2 linked regions of the Chlorobaculum parvum NCIB 8327 genome follow. The protein of the gene in region 1 interacts with the protein of each later gene in a pairwise test. Links are inferred from orthologs where the notes say so. Each region holds a gene or a part of one and is shown on either strand. Other genes may lie near its edges.

Evidence for each region. Proteins that work in one complex are often made in the same cells at the same time.
Region 2: the proteins of CPAR_RS10490 (region 1) and mtgA interact in binary tests that used the Escherichia coli proteins (3 or more experiments, as listed by UniProt). The link is inferred for Chlorobaculum parvum NCIB 8327 from one-to-one orthologs.

Annotation. Positions count from the first base shown.
Region 1 is NC_011027.1:2,272,097-2,275,613, forward strand. Bases 537-3,517 are described here. They hold CPAR_RS10490 (penicillin-binding protein), read right to left. Parts: upstream 3,016-3,517; coding sequence 1,057-3,015; downstream 537-1,056. Other genes in these bases: CPAR_RS10485 (UDP-N-acetylmuramoyl-L-alanyl-D-glutamate--2,6-diaminopimelate ligase), read right to left, coding at 537-1,057; CPAR_RS10495 (hypothetical protein), read right to left, coding at 3,036-3,503. Outside these bases: more of CPAR_RS10485, read right to left, coding at 1-536. UniProt on the Escherichia coli protein: Essential cell division protein that catalyzes cross-linking of the peptidoglycan cell wall at the division septum. Required for localization of FtsN.
Region 2 is NC_011027.1:2,098,366-2,101,460, reverse strand. The notes cover bases 1-2,827. They hold mtgA (monofunctional biosynthetic peptidoglycan transglycosylase), read left to right. Parts: upstream 1-885; coding sequence 886-1,770; downstream 1,771-2,827. Other genes in these bases: CPAR_RS09655 (Glu/Leu/Phe/Val family dehydrogenase), read right to left, coding at 2,189-2,827; rd (rubredoxin), read right to left, coding at 1,812-1,973; CPAR_RS09670 (c-type cytochrome), read right to left, coding at 248-694. Also shown: more of CPAR_RS09655, read right to left, coding at 2,828-3,095. UniProt on the Escherichia coli protein: Peptidoglycan polymerase that catalyzes glycan chain elongation from lipid-linked precursors. May play a role in peptidoglycan assembly during cell division in collaboration with other cell division proteins.

The sequences.
Region 1 (3,517 bases):
GCCCCGGCACGGCCTCCGATTCGGCAAGCCCGGCAAGCGCCTTGGCGGGATCAAGACCGAGACTGATGCCCACCGCGAAGGCTTCGAGCATATTCATCACATTGTACTCGCCCGGAAGTGGCACTTGCATGGTGGCCGACTGGGCGCCAAAAGTGACTTCAGCCGTCGAACCTTCAACCGTCGAAGCAGAGATGAACGCCCGAAAACGGTGATCCGAATCGCAGAGCGATGAATTCCCGGAAAGCGAGCAACAGTAAAGGTAATCATTCGGAAGCCCGGCGGCCATGAAACCAGCCTGCGGGTCGTCCGCATTGAGAACGGCGAAGCCATCATCAGTCAGGCGGCTGAACAAGAGGCGCTTGGCTGCTGCATACTCCTCCATCGTTTCGTGGAAATCGAGATGCTCCGGTGTGAGGTTGGTAAACACGGCTGACCTGAAGCGCAGGCCGTGCACGCGGTCAAGCACAAGCGCGTGGGAGGAGACCTCCATCACAGCCGCGCAGCAACCGGCATCGACCATCTGCCGGAAAAGCGCATGCAGGCCGTTCGGCTCCGGAGTGGTGCGTTCGAGTTCGATGTCGCGATTGCCGATGCGGCAAAGCCCCGTACCGATGTACCCGGCGGGAATGCCCGCAGCGTTGAGCATCGAGCTGATGAGCCGCGCGGTGGTGGTTTTGCCGTTCGTGCCGGTCACGCCGATCAGCATGAGCTGGTCAGAGGCGTTGCCGTAGCAGTTTTTCGACAGCTCGGCGAGCGCCTTGCGGCTCTCGGTGACGCGCAGGTAGCAGACGCCGTCACGCAGTTCGGCGGGGTACGCCTCGCAGACAATCGCAACCGCTCCGGCCTCGATGGCGCTGTCGATATGCAGATGCCCGTCGGTGATGAAGCCGCGTACGGCCACGAAGATGGAACCCGGCCCGATCTGCCGCGAGTCACTGCTCACGCCGGAAACCGGCCGGTCAGACGCGCACGCGCCCCGGCGATCGACCAGACCGCCAAGTCCGTCGATCAGCTCACCGAGCTTCGCGCAAGCGCTTCCGTTCCCCGTGTCACTCATCACTTTTCTTTCTTTTTCCGCTCCAGATGCACCGTCACCCGTGACTCTTTGCGAACCTTCGTGCCAGGCGCCACGCTCTGGGAGGTCACGTACCCGTCATCATCTCCGGTTCTGCCCATCGAAAGTCCGTGCCATTCGAGCAGTTTCGAGGCTTCGTTCCCGCTGAGCCCTTGCAGCACGGGCACCGCCACGGTCGCAATGCCGTCCAGCCGGGACCGCTCCGGCGACTTCAGCTCCAGGCGGCGCTGCATTTCGGGTGAACAGGCCAGCGCCCGCCCACAGACTCTCGAAAAAACCGGTGCAGCAACAGCGGATGCATAATACGCCGTCTTCGGCTCATCGACAACGATAATCGCCGCATATTGAGGGTTTTCAGCCGGAAAATACCCCACGAACGACGAGAGATAATGGCTCCAGCCATGATAGCTCCCGTTATAAAATTTCTGCGCCGTTCCGGTCTTGCCAGCCACCGCAACCCCTTCGATGGCTGCAGACTGGCCGGTGCCCTCTTCAACCACAGGACGGAAATACTCTCTGGTTATGTAACGCGCGGATTCTGGCTCCAGCGCCTGCACCACTTTTTTCGGCTCGTTCTCCATAACGACCCGGCCGTCAGGATCGATAATACGCCTGACGATATAGGGGCGCATCCGGGCTCCGTCATTGGCCAGCGTCGCATAGGCCTGAAGCACCTGCAGCGGCGTGGCCATAACCTGATAGCCATAACCCATCCACGGCAGGGTCAGCTTGCCCCAGTCGGAAACCGGCTTGAGCAGCCCGCTCGATTCGCCAATAAGTCCGACGCCGGTTTTCTTGCCGAAACCAAGAGCCGTGGCATAGTGATAGAAATTCTCCGGCCCGAGCTGCAGGGCGGTGCTCGCAGCCACGACGTTACTCGACTCCGTGATCGCCTTCCGGAAGGGAATCAGCCCGAGAGGCTCATGATCTCTGACCGGTTTTCCATGAATCATCAGCAGCCCTTCGTGCCCGTCCACCACGTGCGAAGCCTTCCAGTGAAGCACCTCGGTCGCACCGGCCGCCATGACGAGCTTGAAGGTGGAGCCCGGTTCGAACATATCGGTAACCGCCCGGTTACGCATTCTGGCGAAGGTCACGCCTTTGCGAGAGTTCATGTCGAAGGTCGGGTAGTTGGCCATGGCCAGAATCTCGCCGCTGCGGACATCCATCACGATGCCCATGGCTGCGGTGGCCTGCTGCTCGTTGACCGCCCGCATGATCTCATCCTCGACAATGGCCTGAATATCCGCATCAATGGTCAGCTCCACACTGTTCCCGCCGAGCGGAGGCACCTGCTCAACATCGGGCGCCGGGTAAAGCTCACCGATTGCCGAACGGTAGAAAACCCTTGAGCCCTCGCCGCCCCGAAGCCGCTTTTCGAAGCTCTTTTCCAGACCGCTGACGCCAAGGTTGTCACGATCGGTCAGGCCGATGAGCTGGGCCGCGACGTTAAGGTAATGGCGCTGCTGCTCGCGTCTGAAATCGATCCCTTTCAGTCCTGCGGTCATCAGACCGGCAGCTTTCGTAACCGGCACGTTGCGCTCCATCCAGACAAAGCGCCGTTTGCGCTTCAGCTTTTTAAGGTAGTAGTAGCTGCTCTTGCCGAAATTCTGAGAAAAAAGCCTCGCAACCTGCGACCGGTCTTTGATGCGGGAGGGATCGGCAGCAAAGGATATGGTCTCGACACTTTCGGCAAGCGGTCGCCCGTGACGGTCAAGAATGCTCCCTCTGCGCCCATGCTCATCGATTTTTCTTACATACTGCCGGCTTGCCTTTTCTCGGTATTTGCCGACATCAAGCACCTGAATCCGGAGCAGCTGCATCACGATTGCCGTAAAAAAGACAAGCATGAGCACCCCGATGATGCCAAGACGCAGGCCGAAATCCCGGTCACCGGAGCCCGCAGCATGCTGCTGCTGTATCCCTTGCTCTTCGTTCATGCAATTATCACCGTCACGCGTCAAGGCTTGAGTTCCACCGGAGGCACGGGTGACGCGCTGAGGCCGAGCTGCTGTGCATAGCCGGTAATGTTCCGGATGCTCTGCAACTGCCGGATCTCAAGCGCCTGTGCTGTGGTGATGCTGGTGCTGATCCGCAACTGCTCGCGGAGCCGCTCGTTACGCAGGGCCAGATCGTTGATGGCCAGCGTACTGCCGATCTGGAAGAGAAAAATCCCTGTTACCGCCAAAAGATACAGAAAGCTCCTCAGGCGCAGGATTGCACCGAGATTGAACGCCGTCGAAGACAGCTTCGGCGAAGTCGACGGAACCGGTTCGGACTCGTAGCCACTGAACGGCTGCCGTTCACCGAGCACATCTACACCAGCGAACTCGTACCCTCCAAAGCTATCACGCTTCTCATCTAAAAATGCTTTCGCTTTACCCGCAAGGGCGGTAAACGAGCTTCCGGCACGCCTCAAAACGCTCATGGGACACCTCCTTG
Region 2 (3,095 bases), 170 kb from region 1 along the record:
TGGATGTCTGTACGCCGCGAGCAGTTGTCTTGTTTCCTGAAAAATAAGTTTGTACATTACCGGCCAGAACGATTTTTTACCCTTGTAGCTCAGTGGATAGAGCACCAGTTTCCTAAACTGTTGGTCGGCAGTTCGAGTCTGCCCAAGGGTACTCCTCATACCACTCATACGAGGTCGCTCCGGCGGAAAAAAAGCAGCAGGGTTTTCCCTGCTGCTTTTTTTTATCGTCTGTTCGAATGCGAAGTGCTTATTGCTGGTAGCATCCGCCCTGTCCGGTTCCTCTGCCCTGACCCTTGCCGGGGCCCCATTGCCCGCCGGAGTACTGATCCCATACCCATGCAGACACAGCCGCCAGCTCTTCAGCGCTGAGGGGGATGGCTGGCATCAGGCCGAAACGGGTGATGGCTTGCTGGTCGGCAAGCACCTTCTCTTTGCTGGGGGCTTTGATGAAGTCAGCCATCTGCTTGATTCCCTCAGCTCGAGAGGAGTAGCGCTGGTGGTACCTTGCCGAAATAGGCAGAATGGGTGGCGCGGATTTTGGCGGCGGCGTAATCGAGTGGCAGACGCTGCAACTCCTGTCGAAGACCGCCTTGCCGTCCACGGCGGCAGACGCTGTCGAAGAAAAGCCCCAGAGCATCAGGCCCGACAGGGCAAGCACTTTCGCTTTGGTAAGCATGTCGTTAATCTTGTTCATGGTTCATCGCATTTCATGGTTTCGAAAATTCGTCAGCCTTTCGTACGAATATAAAAGTAGCTAAAAAACGGAAAAGCCAGTCAGGGAATCAACGAGCTGCATCATGTTTTACGAAGCGTTGTAAATCTTTATACTTGAAGATGCCTTCGAGCTGAACCAAAGGTCTTTCCGGAACCGTTCACTTCACCCTCATGAAATTGCTCAGAAATCTGTTCCTGTTCATCCTGTTCATTCTGCTGGTTGATGTGGGCCGGTACTTCGTCGTGCCGGATGTTGCCGAATTGAAGACCGTCAATCCCGAAACCACAGCGTTCATGGAGTCCCGAAAGGCCCAGTGGCGACGTGATGGCATTGATCGCACCATTTCGCAGCGCTGGGTGCCGTTGAGCCGGGTTTCGCCAATGCTTGTCAAAGCGGTACTCATTGCCGAGGATGACAAGTTCTGGCACCATGAAGGATTTGATTACGAGGCGATCCGGAACGCTGTCGAAAAAGACATCGAAGCGCGTGAGTTCAGGTTCGGGGCGAGCACCATCAGCCAGCAACTGGCCAAGAATCTCTATCTGTCGCCATCGAAAAATCCGGTCAGAAAACTCCAGGAGGCGATTCTGACCTGGCGCCTCGAACGCACGCTTTCCAAACGGCGCATTCTCGAACTTTACGTCAACACCGTTGAGTGGGGGAGTGGGATTTTTGGTATCGAAGCGGCCGCGAAACACTATTACGGCATCAGCGCTTCACAACTCACTGCAAATCAGGCGGCGCGGCTGGCGGCGGTGCTGCCCAACCCGATAAGGTTCAAGCCGAACGGAACGTCCCGTTTTGTCGAAAAGCGCGCCAGGCTGATTCAGGGCATCATGATGAGGCGAGGGCTTGTCGTGCCCGATTATCGTGAGGTGATCAGCGAACCCGATACAACCGGAAGCGCTCAGCCCGATTCGGTGGTCGTCGGTATTCCGGAGGGGCTTATCGATGAGGCGTTGCAGGCGGACAGCACCGCAGAGAAGGGTGGTGATAGTGCTGAAAAAGAGCCGGTGCATGTAGAGTCCGAACAAAAAAGCCAGTCCGGAGACTGAGTGTCTGCCGGACTGGCTGGAAACAACAAGGCGAAGTTTTTTCAGGACTCGGGTTCGAACAAGGATTTGTCCACTCCGCACACCGGGCATACCCAGTCTTCCGGAAGATCTTCGAACGGCGTTCCCGGATCGATTCCGTTGTTCGGATCGCCATCTGCCGGATCGTAAACATAGCCACAAGGCACACATACGTATTTCTGCATATCTCGTCTCCTTTTGAATGAAAAGTTATGGGGGGTTCACAAAAACATTCTTGTACTTCGGATTAACATCGAAAAACGCTCTTCTGCCAAGGCATGGCGTTAATCAATAACCAAGTAAGGTCACGATCGTTATAAAAAGTTCTCCGCGCTCTACCTTAATCAGTTATTTCCTTTTTTGCCAGTGCATCGTTAGGGTTTGACCGGCATCAAGTGGCTTACACCCAGCCACGCAGTGTCATGGCCTCCTCGATGCGGCGTATGGCTACGATCATTGCGGCCGTGCGGTTATCGACCTTCCAGGCGAGGGCGGCTTCGTGCACCGCGCTGAAGGCGGCGGTCATCTTTTTTTCGAGTTGTCGGTGAACCTCCTCTTCCTCCCAGTACCAGCCGCTGGTGTTCTGCACCATTTCAAAGTAGGAGACCGTTACGCCACCTGCGTTGCAGAGAAGATCGGGAATGAGGTAGACGCCTCGTTCGTGGAGGATCTTGTCGGCTTTGGGGGTAGTTGGGCCGTTGGCCAGTTCCGCCACGATGGCGGCGTTGATGTCGCGAGCGTTGGCGCCGGTGATCTCGTCTTCGAGGGCGGCCGGAATGAGCACGGCGACGTTGAGCTTGAGCAGTTCGCCGTTACTTAGCGGTGTCGAGCCCGGAAATCCGCCCACGGTTCCGTTGCGTCTTTTGTGCTCCATGATGGCGTCGTAGTCGATACCGTCCGGCTGATAGATTGCGCCTTTCGAGTCGGAGACGGCGACCACCTTCATGCCGAGCTGTTCGACAACGAGTTTGTGCGCGAACGAGCCTGCGTTGCCGTAGCCGTTGATGGCGACGATTTTGCCGTGAAGGTCGATGCCGAGCGCTTTGGCGGCTTCGCGGATGCAGATGATGCCGCCCCGTGCCGTTGCGTCTCCGCGCCCCAGCGATCCTCCGAGGGCGATCGGCTTGCCGGTAATGACGCCGAAGTCGTTGTGTCCCTGCATGAAGGAGTATTCGTCGGCCATCCAGGCCATGATCTGCGGGGTGGTATAGACGTCAGGCGCGGGCACGTCCTTTGTCAGTCCAAGCAGTCGACCGACCTGCCGGATGTAGCTTCGCGAGAGCCGTTCGAGCTCGCCTTCAGACATG